One region of the Flavitalea antarctica genome, then DNA from elsewhere that is predicted to be linked to it. Evidence: riboswitches for the same ligand, from Rfam matches in the RefSeq annotation. Region 1 holds a riboswitch; the other holds the start of a gene.

Region 1 (7,462 bases):
GGTTTGAATGTTTATGATGATGCACAGAGCAACCTTAATTTACAAATGGCCCGTTGAAACTAATGAATAATTCAGAAAGTCGTATTTTAAGTCTTTAAAAAAATTCAATGTCGGTAACCAATAAGTCGGTCAGGCAGTTTATTGACGAATCAGGCGCAGATGAACTGATCAGGGAAATAGATGAGACGCTGAGGCAAAGAAACAACGGAAAGAAACCGGTCTATTCTGACCTTGTATTAAGGGAGGATGGTAACGAATATGAATATGTCAATTATGTGCAGGAAGGCGGGGGTGTTCTAGGTATCGCATTGATAGGTTACACTTATGCATTAGAAAAACTGGGTTTTCGTTTCCTCAGGCTGGCCGGTACGAGTGCTGGTGCGATTACCACTATGATGCTGGCGGCAGTTGACAGAAAAAATTATCCTGGCCATGACTTCAGGCTGCAGTCCGAGATCATGCTACATGAGTTGATGAGTTATGATTTGTGGCACCTGGTAGACGGGCACTGGCTGGCGAAAAGGTTGATCCGGATTTTTATTAACTACCGCTTCGGCACCCGTTTGTTGAAGTTCCTTGTTGGCTGCTCTGTGGTTATACCGATCCTTTATGCGTTTTATATAATCATTGTTCAGCAGGTTGATAACCATTTGGTTTTTTCGCCACTGTTTACCGTTATACACAAAATATTCAGCGCATTGGCCCTGCTTTCAGTGATTGCCCTGGTGATACAATTATCTATTTTCTTTTATTTCAGGCTCCGGTTCGCGCGTGCCGGTTTTGGTATCAATACAGGCAAAAATTTTCATCAGTGGATCACAGAGATCTTACAAAGAAATAACATAAGCACGCTTGAACAGCTGGAAACGAAGATTACAGAGCGATATGGGAACATTGAAATGCGCCCGGAACGCATCGCACAAAATATTCCAGGGGATGATGTTTCGGTTCCTTACCCTTATCTCACCCTCGTTGCGAGTGACATCACCGCGCAGACAAAAGTGGAATTTCCACTAATGGCGGCCGACTATTGGGCGGATCCTCCTTCCATCAACCCTGCGGATTTCGTGAGGGCCTCAATGTCGATACCGATCTTTTTTGAACCGTTCCGTGTAGCCGTACCGCAACACGTCCAGAATACCAGCCGGCTACAAAAGATGACTGCTACACTAAGGGATAAGAAAACAAGTGCACCGAAGATTTCATTGTTTGTGGATGGCGGAATATTGTCAAATTTCCCGATTAACGTATTTCACAACTCGACGGTAGTGAGTTCAAGATTGCCAACGTTTGGGGTAAAGCTGGAAGATGATAAACATATCAGTCCCGGAAAAGAAGAGCCTGAATCAAAAAGCTTATTTCAGTATTTGATGACCGTTTTCAGTACGGTAAGATTTTATTATGACCGCGATTTTCTGAAGCGAAACGCCATGTATGAAAAGTGCATCGGCTATGTGGATGCTGCTGAATACAACTGGCTGAATTTTGGAATGGATGAAAAAGCAAAAAAAGAGTTGTTTTTAAGAGGAGTACAAGCGGCAAAAACTTTTTTTCTCGGTGGTAAGGTTTGGGTTGATGGCAAAGAAAAAGAAGTTCCCGGTTTTGACTGGGAAGCGTTTAAGCTTGAACGACAGCGCCTGTGATCCTGCCCGCAGGTGGCCGGAGTTCATGAAGAGATCCGGACCACCTTTATCAGAAGCCAGGGCAGGTAATAAGAATACGAACACCCGGAGCTTTTAGATTCAGATGATTAACACTTTTTTGAGTAAGTGTTTGCACTGGCAAACCTTGCACCAAATTCGTCAAGTGCCGATGAACGAAAGTCAGTTCTGACGGGGGTTTCATGGGAATTTACAAGTCCAGCCAGCCATTGGGGACGTGGAACAGTTATCAACACGGTGGGGATATTCAAATCCCCCGGGGATAGCCGCGTTTCCTATTTTTGAACCTGTCATTTGGTTCCCGCATGGGCGGGACTAAAAGGGAAACCGGTGCGAATCCGGTGCTATCCCCGTAGCTGTAAACTCCTTGGTGCCATGAGTTCCGGGCCGTTCAAACTACACACCACTATCAATATTATGATGGGAAGGTAATGAACGGCGGAGTAAGCCAGAAGACCTGCCAGGTGACAAACACTGTCCGCTTTCGGAGGAAAGGCCAAAGTGACTGGATTTTTATTTCAACCGGTTATGCTTTATTGATGCCTCCTTATTGTGTCTGCCGACAGGCAAATAAAATTGTCATCTACTAAATACACTTGCGATGGAAACTGAATTGTTGTTAAGAGAGAATAAGGATCGTTTTGTTATCCTTCCGATTAATTATCCCAAGATCTGGGAAATGTATAAAAAGCACGAAGCCAGCTTCTGGACTGCTGAGGAGATTGACCTCAGTGGCGATATGAAAGACTGGTCGTCTTTAAACGATGGAGAAAGACATTTTATTTCACATGTCCTCGCTTTTTTTGCTGCCAGCGATGGAATCGTAAATGAGAACCTGGCCGTAAACTTCATGAGCGAGGTTCAGCTTCCGGAAGCACGTTGTTTTTATGGCTTCCAGATCATGATGGAAAATATCCATTCCGAAACTTATGCCTTATTGATTGATACCTATATTAAAGATCCCAAAGAAAAAACACGTTTGTTCCATGCCATTGATACCGTTCCTGCGGTAAAGAAGAAGGCTGAATGGGCACTTCGCTGGATAGACCAGGGAAATTTCGCAGAACGCCTGGTGGCTTTCGCGGCTGTTGAAGGAATCTTCTTCAGCGGAAGTTTTTGTTCCATATTCTGGATGAAAAAAAGAGGGCTTATGCCGGGCCTCACATTCAGTAATGAACTCATAAGCCGTGATGAGGGACTTCATTGTGAATTTGCATGCCAGTTGTACAGCATGCTGAGTAACAAGCTTTCCCAGGAACAGGTTCATAAGATTATCTCAGATGCGGTGGTGATCGAAAAAGAATTTATCACCGAGGCATTACCTGCTGCACTGATAGGCATGAATGCAAAGCTGATGCAGCAATACATCGAATTCGTTGCTGACCGCTGGCTTAGTGAACTTGGTTATGACAGGATGTTTAATGCAACCAATCCTTTTGATTTCATGGAAATGATCTCACTTGAGGGTAAAACTAATTTCTTCGAGAAACGTGTAGGAGATTACCAGAAAGCAGGTGTCATGGCAGGAAATAAAGACTCCCAGACCTTCAGCCTTGAAGATGATTTTTAATTGAACTGAGCGCAGGAATACTAACCACGGATACTATATACAATACCCATTAAATGTTAACGATATGCAGGTAATAAAAAGAAACGGAAAAAAGGAGTCTGTAAAATTTGATAAGATTACAGCCCGCATTGAAAAACTTTGCTACGGATTAGACAGGAGATTTGTCAATTCGATAGACGTAGCAAAAAAAGTGATTGAAGGATTATTTGATGGGGTTACAACTACTGAACTGGATAACCTGGCAGCGGAAACTGCGGCTTCGTTAACCGTCAAACATCCTGACTTCGCACAGCTGGCCAGCAGGATAGCAGTTAGCAACCTGCACAAAAACACCATCAAAAGTTTCTCAAAAACAATGCATTTATTATACGAATGCGTTGATAAAAAAGCAAACAAAAAAGCACCGCTGTTATCTGATGATGTCTGGGACATCATCCAGGAAAATGCAGAACTGCTTGACAGCACAATCATATATGACCGCGACTATGGCTTCGATTACTTCGGTTTCAAAACGCTCGAAAAATCCTACCTGTTAAAAGTTGATGGCAAGGTGGTAGAACGCCCGCAACATATGTACATGCGTGTTGCAATCGGCATTCATAAAAATGATATTGAATCTGTGATCAGCACTTATCATATGATGAGTGAGCGCTGGTTCACACATGCCACCCCCACCCTGTTTAATGCCGGCACTCCAAAACCACAGATGAGCAGTTGTTTCCTGCTGACTATGAAGGAAGACAGCATCGATGGTATTTATGATACACTGAAACAAACTGCAAAAATCTCACAAAGCGCCGGTGGTATTGGTCTTGCTATCCACGGCATCCGTGCAACCGGAAGTTATATTGGTGGCACTAACGGTACAAGCAATGGTATCATTCCTATGTTGCGTGTATTTAACGATACTGCACGTTATGTTGACCAGGGCGGCGGCAAACGTAAAGGCGCGTTCGCAGTTTATCTTGAACCATGGCATGCAGACGTATTTGCTTTCCTTGATCTCAGGAAAAACCATGGTAAAGAGGAGATGCGTGCCCGCGACCTGTTCTATGCACTCTGGATCTGCGACCTGTTTATGAAACGTGTTGAAGCAGATGGCCAGTGGAGCCTGTTCTGCCCGCATGAAGCACCGGGATTGCAGGATTGCTGGGGTGAAGAATTTGAAGAACTGTATGAACGTTATGAAAAGGAAGGCCGTGCAAGAAAAACAATAAAGGCCCAGGATCTCTGGTTCGCCATACTTGATGCACAGATCGAGACAGGCACTCCTTATATGCTATATAAAGATGCTGCAAACAGGAAAAGCAATCAGCAGAATCTTGGCACCATAAAAAGTTCGAATCTCTGTACAGAGATCATGGAGTACACCTCTCCCGACGAGGTTGCCGTTTGTAACCTCGCATCCCTCGCCCTGCCACGTTTTGTTATTGATGGCAGTTTCGACCATGACAAACTTTATGAAGTGACCTACCAGGTGACCAAAAACCTGAACAAGATCATCGATAATAATTATTACCCGGTTGAAGAAGCAAGGAACTCTAATGTGCGCCATCGCCCGATTGGGCTGGGGGTTCAGGGATTGGCTGACGTGTTCATCCTGCTTCGGCTTCCATTCGAAAGCGACAAGGCAAAAGCGCTCAACAAGGAAATTTTTGAAACCATCTATTTTGCCGCAATGACCGCTTCCAAGGACCTTGCTAAACTGGAAGGTTATTATGAATCGTTCCCCGGTTCACCAGTGTCAAAGGGTATATTCCAGTTTGATATGTGGAACGTTGAACCCACCCTGCGCTGGGATTGGTACACGCTGAAGGCTGAAGTCATCAAACATGGCGTAAGAAATTCTTTACTCATTGCACCTATGCCTACCGCTTCTACCTCGCAGATACTCGGCAACAACGAATGTTTTGAACCCTATACCTCAAATATCTATGTCCGTCGTGTTCTGAGCGGTGAATTTGTGGTGGTAAATAAACATCTTTTGAAAGACCTGGTAGAGCTGAACATGTGGAACGACGACATGAAGAACCGCATATTGACCAACAATGGATCCGTCCAGGGAATTGATGGAATTCCTGAGAACATTAAAAACATCTATAAAACCGTTTGGGAAATCAAGCAACGTAACATCATCGATATGGCTGCTGACCGGGGAGCGTTCATCTGCCAGTCCCAATCGTTGAACCTGTTCGTCGATTCACCATCCAGCAGCAAACTTACCTCAATGCATTTCTACGCATGGAAGAGTGGGTTGAAAACAGGTATGTACTACTTAAGATCCAAAGCCGCAAGCCAGGCAGTCCAGTTTACTGTTGAGAAACAGGGTGGAAAAATGGTTGAACCCATGATCAACCAGCAGTCCCTGGGTCAGCCTGTGGACGCCGAAATGCCTGCGGGTGCTGTGTGTACCATGGAAGAAGGCTGTGTAACCTGCAGTGCTTAAACACGCTTACTTGTTCATTGTAATACCACCAGGTCTTCCTTACGGAAGCCTGGTTTTTTTATGCCAGGAATCACAGACTGAACTATCTGATAGTCAACGCTAATCATAAATGTTTAATCTTAGAATATATTATCAGAAATTAAGGATATTTGGTGTAGAAATTAGTCTACAACCCTTATGCATAGGCCGGAGTGACATCTGGTTTGAAAATTGATTTATTGCCATAAGTTAAAGAAGAAGCGATAAATACCGCAGAAAACACGAATGCTTTCATGCCCCATATGAACTGGATTAGCCCGGTCATAGGCCCATAAAACATACTTGTATGAAGAATCAGAAGAATATTATTTTCATCGTCGACGATGATCCGGACGACAGGCAGATCATTTTAGACGCGTTTATCGAGAACGATTTCAATATTGACTATGTATTCATCGAAAACGGAGATCAGTTAATCGAATCACTTAATACACTACCACGGGAACAATACCCTTCTTTGATACTGCTTGATCTGAACATGCCTGGAATGATGGGTCTGCAGGTTTTGAAGGAGTTGAAGGCAAACCGAAACTGGAAAGCGATTCCCGTTATCGTGCTAACAACTTCAACACTGGAAAAAGACCGTGACTCTTCCTATGAGATGGGTGCAAGTTGTTTTCTCCGTAAGCCCGTCGCCTTTGAAGAGCTTGCAACCATGACATCTTCTATCGTGAACTTGTGGTTCAACGATAAAAAAATACACCAGAACGCGGACATTTAATACGCTTTCTTCGTGGGCGTTGCTGCCTGTAAATGCCTCACTGTATCAGGCTCGCAAATAAATCAGTAAATTGCGTTGTTTTTAAGTGTAAAATCAACCGACTGATGCATGATAAATTGCGTGCCCTCGCCCGCGAACTGGATGGAGAGTTATATGATGATGATACAATGCGGATTCTTTACGCGACAGACGCATCAGCATATCGTGAGAAGCCTCTCGCTGTAGCTATTCCCAAAACAAAGGATGACCTTAAGAAACTGATCGCTTTTGCTGACCGCGAAAATACCTCACTCATTCCAAGGACTGCAGGCACCTCGCTGGCAGGACAGGTAGTTGGCAGTGGCATCATCGTAGACGTTTCAAAAAACTTCACCTCTATCATCGAGATCAACCCGGAAGAAAAGTGGGTGCGGGTTCAGCCAGGTGTTATCAGGGACGAACTGAATATTTTCCTGAAACCCTATGGATTATTTTTCGGGCCAGAAACCTCAACCGCAAACCGGGCGATGATCGGTGGTATGGTCGGTAATAACTCCTGTGGTTCAAATTCTGTGGTTTACGGAAGCACACGCGAACATTTAATTTCCGTGGACGCAATTCTGAGTGATGGCACTGAAACAGTTTTCAAATCAATAGGACTGGAAGAGTTTCATGCGAAATGTGAAGGAAACAATTTAGAGGCGGGAATTTATAGGACCATGCGCTCACTGCTTGGTAACTATGAAAATCAGCTGGAAATCAGGAAGGAGTTTCCAAAGCCATCTATTGAACGTCGCAATACTGGGTATGCCGTCGATATGTTACTTGATATGGCTCCGTTTACGGCCGGAGGTGCTCCATTTAATTTTTGCTCTCTTATTGCAGGCAGCGAAGGCACACTCGCTTTCATTACAGAGATCAAGTTGAATGTGGTCCCCTTGCCCCCTAAAGAAACCGGCTTGCTCTGTGTTCATTTCAACACCATTGACGAATCGCTCCGGGCTAACCTCATCGCACTGAAATACAAACCCAGCGCCAGCGAACTT
Region 2 (7,462 bases), on a different contig from region 1:
TTATGTGTGGAACATCCAAAATCACCCATAATCTTTTCATTGTATGCCCGCGACTAAACTCCAGAAAACAAAGCCCAAGAAAGTATTGCTAGTAGAAGATGAAGCGGACATGTGTTTGCTTCTGAATATCATGCTTACCGGTGACGAAATGGAAGTGGACCATGTAAAGTCCATTACTGCTGCCCGGGAATATCTTGATGTGGAAAAGCCGGCCGTGGTCCTGTTAGACAACCGCTTGCCTGATGGACTGGGAATCGACTTCATTAGTACAATTAAGAAAACCCATCCCGAAACAAGAGTCATCATGATATCAGGCACGGATGGTGCCGCTAAAGACCTGGCGATTGAAAACGGGGCCGACGCCTTCCTGGTCAAACCCTTCACCCGCGTTCATTTGTATGAATCCGTAAAAAGTCAATTGCAGTAAAACACAAATAGAGCAAACAACATGTCCCGGCCTGATCCGGGACGTGTTGTTTTACGCTTTACCTGCTTCCCAGCCAGCAGACAGATTTTTTCTCCAATTATTATTACATCGTTAATAGTCCGGATCATACTTAGCTCTGATTGATGGACACTACCCGCTCTGAAGGATGGATACTACTGTTTTAGGATGTATATTTGCGTCCCATATTATTTTGTCATTTAATAAGACAGGATAACGATCAATATAAATTAATCCAACAGACAAACAGTATAAACTTCATGACAAATAATAACAAGCCGGTTAGAATACTCGTAGTAGGATGTGGTAACATGGGCGCTTCACACGCGACCGCATATGCAAACATCGAAGGTTTTGAAATTTGCGGACTCGTTTCTACCGGGAAAAGCAAACAAGTGTTAAATGATAAACTTGGAGGTGGATACGCGCTCTTTAGTGATTATGAAGAGGCTTTGTCATCTACCAAACCTGATGCAGTTTGTATTTCAACGTATCCAGATACGCATGAGTCATTCGCTATCACGGCCTTTAAAAACGGCTGTCATGTATTTATTGAAAAACCATTGGCAGATACTATTGAAGGAGCAGAGCGGGTGGCAAAAGCTGCAGCGGACGCTGGTAAGAAACTGGTGATCGGGTATATTCTCCGTTATCATCCCTCATGGATGCGGTTCATAGAACTTACACAACAAATGGGTAAGCCACTGGTAATGCGAATGAATCTTAACCAGCAATCTCATGGTAACATGTGGACCGTTCACAAGAACCTGATGAATAGTCTCAGCCCGATTGTCGACTGCGGCGTGCATTATATAGATGTTATGTGCCAGATGACAAGGTCTAAACCTGTAAAAGTTCATGCAATCGGTGCCAGGTTGTCCAACGAGATCCCTGAAAGCAATTACAATTATGGACAACTTCAATTAAAGTTTGAAGATGGATCTGTTGGCTGGTATGAAGCGGGATGGGGACCAATGGTTAGTGAGACGGCTTTTTTTGTGAAAGATGTTTTCGGGCCAAAAGGTTCCGTTTCTATCGTTGCTCAAAACGCTGGTGGCACAGGTAAGTCTGATAATGTCGAATCACATACAAAAACAGAATCCATCCGTGTTCATCATGCTGATATAGACGGTAGCCAGGAGTTTACCAAAAAAGATGAGTGGATAAATCTTCTTGACGAACCGGACCACCAGGAACTCTGTAACCGGGAGCAGGCTTTCTTTTTGAAAGCTATCCGGGAGGATCTGGATCTTACGGACTCAATCGAAGACGGGATCAACAGCCTGCGTATTGCTGTTGCCTGTGACGAATCTGTAAGAACAGGGGAGATAGTTACGCTGAAATAGCCACGCAACTGTTATAAAACCGCTCCAGCATTATTATCAGCTTGCTGAGTAGTTAGTGACATTGTCTTTGTTTACACCGTCGGAGTTAGCTTTTGTCTTTGTTAACCACTCGTCGTAACACAGGATGGTTCATCAGCCTGTGTTAATCCCGTTTTAGTAAAGTAATCTTTGTTAACCAGTATCTGTTAACCATTCCTTGTTGCACAGTGTTTGCTCACACAGTTTTTGTTCACACTTCTGTATTATTAGCACCCAGGTTAAAAAGCCGGTGCTCTGACATCCCGGCATCGAATTGGGTGATCGCGAAAAAGTTCGCAGCTGTTCAATCTAAAAATATATATTTGCCGCCAGTTATTGGTTTCCGTGTTTCGCGGAATTAAAAGGGAATCCGGTTCAAAACCGGAGCTGTTCCCGCAGCTGTAAGAAGCCAAATAGCGATCTCATCTACTGCCACTGTTGTCTCATCAGGAAACGGGAAGGCCGCCAGATCGCGCTTCAAGCCAGAAGACCTGCCATAACTATCATCAGTCACATGCTTTCGTGGAAAAGGCGGTGAGGATAAGCAGTTATTAATAATGTTCATTTTTTGTAAAAGAGGATTTTTTGTTGTATATCGCTATGCATGGGTATCATTAGTCGCTGTGATGAACTCAGTATTATGCTATATACCTGTTTCAGGAATTGCGCAGGATAAAGACTCAGCCGCAATTCTCCGTACCGTCACGGTGAGCGCAGCAGGCAAGCCACAGTTATTCAAATCAATCACCCCGGTCCAGGCTTTTGATAGAAAGCAGCTTGACAATATCAATGCTTACTCAATAGGAGATGCGGCACGCTATTTTTCCGGAGTGTTAATAAAGGACTATGGTGGTACCGGTGGCCTCAAGACAATTTCAGTAAGAAGCCTTGGAGCCGCACATACAGGTATCCTATATGATGGCATCCCTGTTTCGGACCTGCAGACAGGACAAATAGATCTCAGTCGCTTCTCAACAACTTTTGTTCAGTCTTTACAGCTGCACCAGGCTGGAATACAGGAAACTTTGGTTCCGGCAAGGGCGGCCGCGGCAGGAACAACCGTTGCCATCGAATCCAACACATATGACCTGGCAGGTGTTGGAACTGTTCGCTGGCAGACAGGCATAAAAGCAGGTTCATTTGAACACCTTCAGCCGTTCGCCGGTTTGTACCTTCCTTTGAACGACAAACTTGTCCTAAGCGGAAATGTGGAGGCTACTTATTCGACCGGCAATTACCCGGTCACGATTGAAAACGGGAATCTGTCATACAAATCAGAAAGAAACAACTCGATCGTGCGTGCCGTGCAATCCGAAGCGAATCTTACCTATGTTTTCAACGACAGTGCAAACTGGCAAACAAAGATCGGATCCTATGTTTCTGAACGGGGATTGCCGGGCCCTATCGTTTTCTTCAATGATCGCTCCGTTCAGCAATTATCTAACAGCGACCTATATGCGCAGACGAGATTCAGGACAAAAATACGGACGCGCACAAGCCTGGTTATTTCAGCAAAATATCAATACAACCGTACCAGGTACACCGATCCGGATTTTCCTAACAACCAGGGGGGACTTAGTCAGGACTACAGGCAACAGGAGATCTATCTTAGTGCGGCCGCCAGTCATAAAGCCGGGAACAAACTGGTTATTGCGGCATCATCAGATCTCGCATATACTTCACTAAAAGCCAACACTACCAATTACAGTTCGCCGGAGAGAATAGCGACCTGGAACAATTTGTCCTTAAATTATAACACCGGCGCGTGGCAGTTTAAGACATCGGTATTACACAACTATGTTGCTGATCACACAAACAATGGTGCTCCTTCCTTTCGTAATGAGTTTACTCCAACGATAGCTTTGAGTGTAAAGCCGGGTAACAATGGACCTTTACTTGTCAGGGGATTTTATAAGAAATTATTTCGAATGCCCACTTTTAATGACCTCTTTTATACCCTGATTGGTAACAGGTCACTGAAGCCCGAGTTCGCAGATCATTACAATATCGGTATAAGTTTTACCAAAGCCTATGATCGTGCTATAAAAAAATGGGGGGCAAGCCTTGATGCTTATCATCTGAAGGTGAAAGATAAAATCGTTGCCGTGCCAAACAGGAACCTGTTTGTGTGGACAATGCTCAACCTCGGTATTGTTGATATTAACGGCGTAGATCTGACGACGGAACTTGATGGGAAGCTTTCCCCTGAGATAAACTGGTTCACGAGAATAGCATATACCTGGCAGCGCGCATCAGACAAAACCGATGCCAACTCAACCACCTATAATAACAGGATCCCATATACTCCTAATCATTCAGGTTCAGCCCTGGTTTCATTTTCTTACCGTAAATGGACCGCCGGTCCCGGGCTGTTGTTTTCTGGCAAACGGTTTACACTGGGAGAAAATAATGCTTTCAACAAATTGGATGGATGGATCACCTGTGATGTTTTTGTGGCAAGGCAATTCAGGCTTTCAAAATCGCTGTTGACAGCTAAAGCTGAAATAAATAATATCAACAATGAACGGTATGACGTGGTGAGTTATTACCCGATGCCGGGAAGGTCTTACAAAATAATTTTAACTTTTAATAATTTATAACTCAAGATGAAAAAGTCAAGCGTTTTTTTAATGGCTGGTATGATTGCAATGTTCGCTGCTTCCTGTAGTAAAGATGATGTGGGTGGACAGGAGCAACCAAAGATCACAAAGGGCCTGTATGTACTTAACGAAGGATTATTCAGTCAGAACAACACCACTCTTACTTTTTACAATGCAGCTAATAATACGACCAGCACTGACGTATTTGCAACTGCTAATGGAAGTGGACTCGGCGATACCGGCAATGACCTGATTATTTATGGGGCAAAGATCTATATAGTAATGAACGGTTCAAGCTATGTACAGGTTTCAGAGGCTGCAACTGCAAAAAGCCTCCGGAAGATTGAACTGAAGACGACTTCAGGTGCCCCAAGATTGCCACGGTATGCACTCCCTTATAAAAACAAGGTGCTTGTTTCATCCTATGACGGTACCGTAGCGGTGATAGATACGAATTCACTGCAGGTTGAGAAATTCATAACGGTTGGTGCGAACCCGGAAATGATGGCCATTGCGGGTGATAGATTATTTGTGTCTAATTCGGGCGGTTTTAATCCAATTCCTGATTCAACTGTTTCAGTGGTTGATCTTACAACAATGACGGAAATCAGGAAGATAACAGTAGGTGTAAATCCTGGTGGAATTGCTGCAGATGAGGCTGGAAATGTTTATGTGGCCTGTACAGGCAACTATGGAAGCATCAAGCCCTCCCTGGTCAAATTTAATGCTGCCACCGGATCGATCATTAAAAAAGCCGATACAACGGTCGGAAAGATGCGTTTCTATGAAGGTCAGCTATTGGTTACCGGCGGGTATCTTGGGGTGAATACAGTAAGACTGTTGAATACAAATGATTTCAAACAGGCTTCTCCGAATTTTGTAACTGATGGTACTGCAATTGTGTCGCCTTACGGTCTCACCATCGACAACGCCACAGGTGAAGTGTTCGTGACTGACGCAAAAAACTATACCATCTCGGGTGAAGTGTTTTGCTTTGATAAGACCGGTAAGAAAAAATATTCCTTTTCAGTAAGTCCCGGTGTAAATCCTAATAGCGTAGGTATCTGGAAAGAATAGGAAATTGCAATGGTGTCACTGCGTCCGGATGTTAGGATTTTCGTAATAATATGATTTATCAAGAAAGGCAGACACGGAATCCTTGCTGCTGAAATCTAGCTCAATGATATCCTTGATGGCCTGTTTCTTATCTGTAGCCCGGTTGTAAAATGCCCGGCAGATCGTATAGCCCATAAAATAACCTAAATCCGGGTGGTCTGATTTTTCGCCATTGTACAGCCAGTTTGAAATCGATCTCCGCCACATTTCATTTCGAAAACGGAGTTTCAGGCTTGTTTCATTATTCTGGCCGTAAATCATATAATCGTTGAGGTTCTTTTGACGCGTAACCAACTCGGCAATGAAGTCAGCGGATCCTTCCTGGAGGCATTGGGCAAGCAGGGAGGATCCTTTCTTTTTTTGTTGCGTATGCACATACTCATGAATATTCAACCCGACAATATTCCCATTGATCTGGCTACTGAACACTGAGCGGAGCCAGTTACTGAGCTCCGAAGCATCAGTACCGGTGTCTGCGGCAGCCATCTCTGCGCCGATCAGCACCATATTATCTGTTGTTGTACCACCTGATTTCAGCCCGCCGATAGTAAAATAAATTCCTGCAGGTCTGATCGATGGATATAATAACCTGAAACGGTCGACACTTTTTTCAATCTGGTCGACCTGCGACTTAATCGCAAGCGTATTTTTCCGAACGCTCTTCCAGAATGCAGGATAGTCATTGATCAACCTGATATAATTTTCCGCTGAATAATTCCTCGCATTGATAAACGCTTTTAATCCTTCTGTGCCAACATCGATATATAAGGTCTGCATGAAGTTTATTTGCTTCCCGCGGTCGTCTGTTGAAATAACGCTATCGTATGCTTTCCAGAAATTATCAATGTCTGATGTATATACAACGTTTGTTTTTGCAGGCTGACCCCGTCCTGTATGCGGTAACAATGCCAATACGTGTCCGAAGGCCACAGCCAATATCAAAACAGGTTTATGTATCGTCTTGAGCATTCAGATTTTTATTTACTATTAAGATACGAACCTACTTCCCCGGAGGTTTTCTCAGCCTCGTTGAATGTAGCATTTTCACTTTCCAGGTATCATTCTCTTTGACCACCACTGCACTTTCCAGCCAGTTTATGTCCCTTTTCTGTCCGTTGAACTGAACATGTGCGGTGTTGTAATAAGCAATCCAGCCTGTGACACCGGTCAGTTGCTGGCTCAAAAAACGGAATTCATTTGTTCTTTTAAAATCCTGGTTTTTCATGGGTTTAATCGCCTTGACCAGTGAATCCATATTCCAAACCAGGCCATCTTCCAGGAGAAGAAAATCTTTTGTTACATTGGCTACGATCTTGGCTGAATCGATTTCTGCTATGCCATCAAATAATCGGACTACCGACTGTTGAGCACTCAGCGAATCTGCGCTGCCTTGGTTCTGGCAAAATGAGTCTGCCACGAACCCGGTCAGCAATGAAAAGATGAACAATATCTTCATTAGTACATATTTGTTTTATTTCCTGTAATAAGTTACGATGAAAATTATTAAAATCGGCAGGCTCTACCAACCTTATCCGAACCATCGATGTTTGAAAAAAAATAACCAGGCAGAGCCTGGCTATCATGATAAACATACATTTCCTATTTTGAATTTACTGCCTTACTTCCATGGATCCAGTACCACCTTAACGCAATCCTCGTCCTTATCTTTAAAAATCTTATAGGCATGGGCGATTTCCGAAAGTGGCAGACGGTGGGTAATGATATCTTCAAGCACTACCTGACCGCTTACAACATACTCCAGCAGTTTGTCAATGTGCTTATGTGCAGGCGCCTGGCCACCTCTTAACGTAATCCCTTTATCGAAAAACTGCCCTATAGGGAAATTATCATAGCTAGTCGGATAAACGCCGAGCACCGGTACTATGCCTCCACGTCTCACGGCACTCATACAGGCCTCAAGCACCTTTGGCGAGCCC

What was found. A riboswitch is a leader RNA that binds a small molecule or an ion and turns the genes downstream of it on or off. The one in region 1 is predicted to bind cobalamin.
Region 2: another riboswitch for cobalamin. It lies ahead of ACX0G7_RS00425 (TonB-dependent receptor plug domain-containing protein); the one in region 1 lies ahead of ACX0G7_RS09265 (ribonucleoside-diphosphate reductase small subunit).

Annotation. Positions count from the first base shown of each region.
Region 1 covers NZ_JBTLQG010000007.1:63,672-71,133, forward strand. Annotated here, with positions in the region: gene ACX0G7_RS09260 (patatin-like phospholipase family protein) at 108-1,643, shown strand; cobalamin riboswitch at 1,940-2,140, shown strand; gene ACX0G7_RS09265 (ribonucleoside-diphosphate reductase small subunit) at 2,263-3,231, shown strand; gene ACX0G7_RS09270 (ribonucleoside-diphosphate reductase subunit alpha) at 3,296-5,677, shown strand; gene ACX0G7_RS09275 (response regulator) at 6,003-6,437, shown strand; gene ACX0G7_RS09280 (FAD-binding and (Fe-S)-binding domain-containing protein) at 6,542-7,462, shown strand, end outside.
Region 2 covers NZ_JBTLQG010000001.1:124,025-131,486, forward strand. Annotated here, with positions in the region: gene ACX0G7_RS00415 (response regulator) at 44-427, shown strand; gene ACX0G7_RS00420 (Gfo/Idh/MocA family protein) at 706-1,791, shown strand; cobalamin riboswitch at 2,130-2,321, shown strand; gene ACX0G7_RS00425 (TonB-dependent receptor plug domain-containing protein) at 2,436-4,409, shown strand; gene ACX0G7_RS00430 (YncE family protein) at 4,416-5,486, shown strand; gene ACX0G7_RS00435 (gliding motility protein GldB-related protein) at 5,502-6,494, opposite strand; gene ACX0G7_RS00440 (nuclear transport factor 2 family protein) at 6,526-6,981, opposite strand; gene ACX0G7_RS00445 (zinc-dependent alcohol dehydrogenase) at 7,144-7,462, opposite strand, start outside.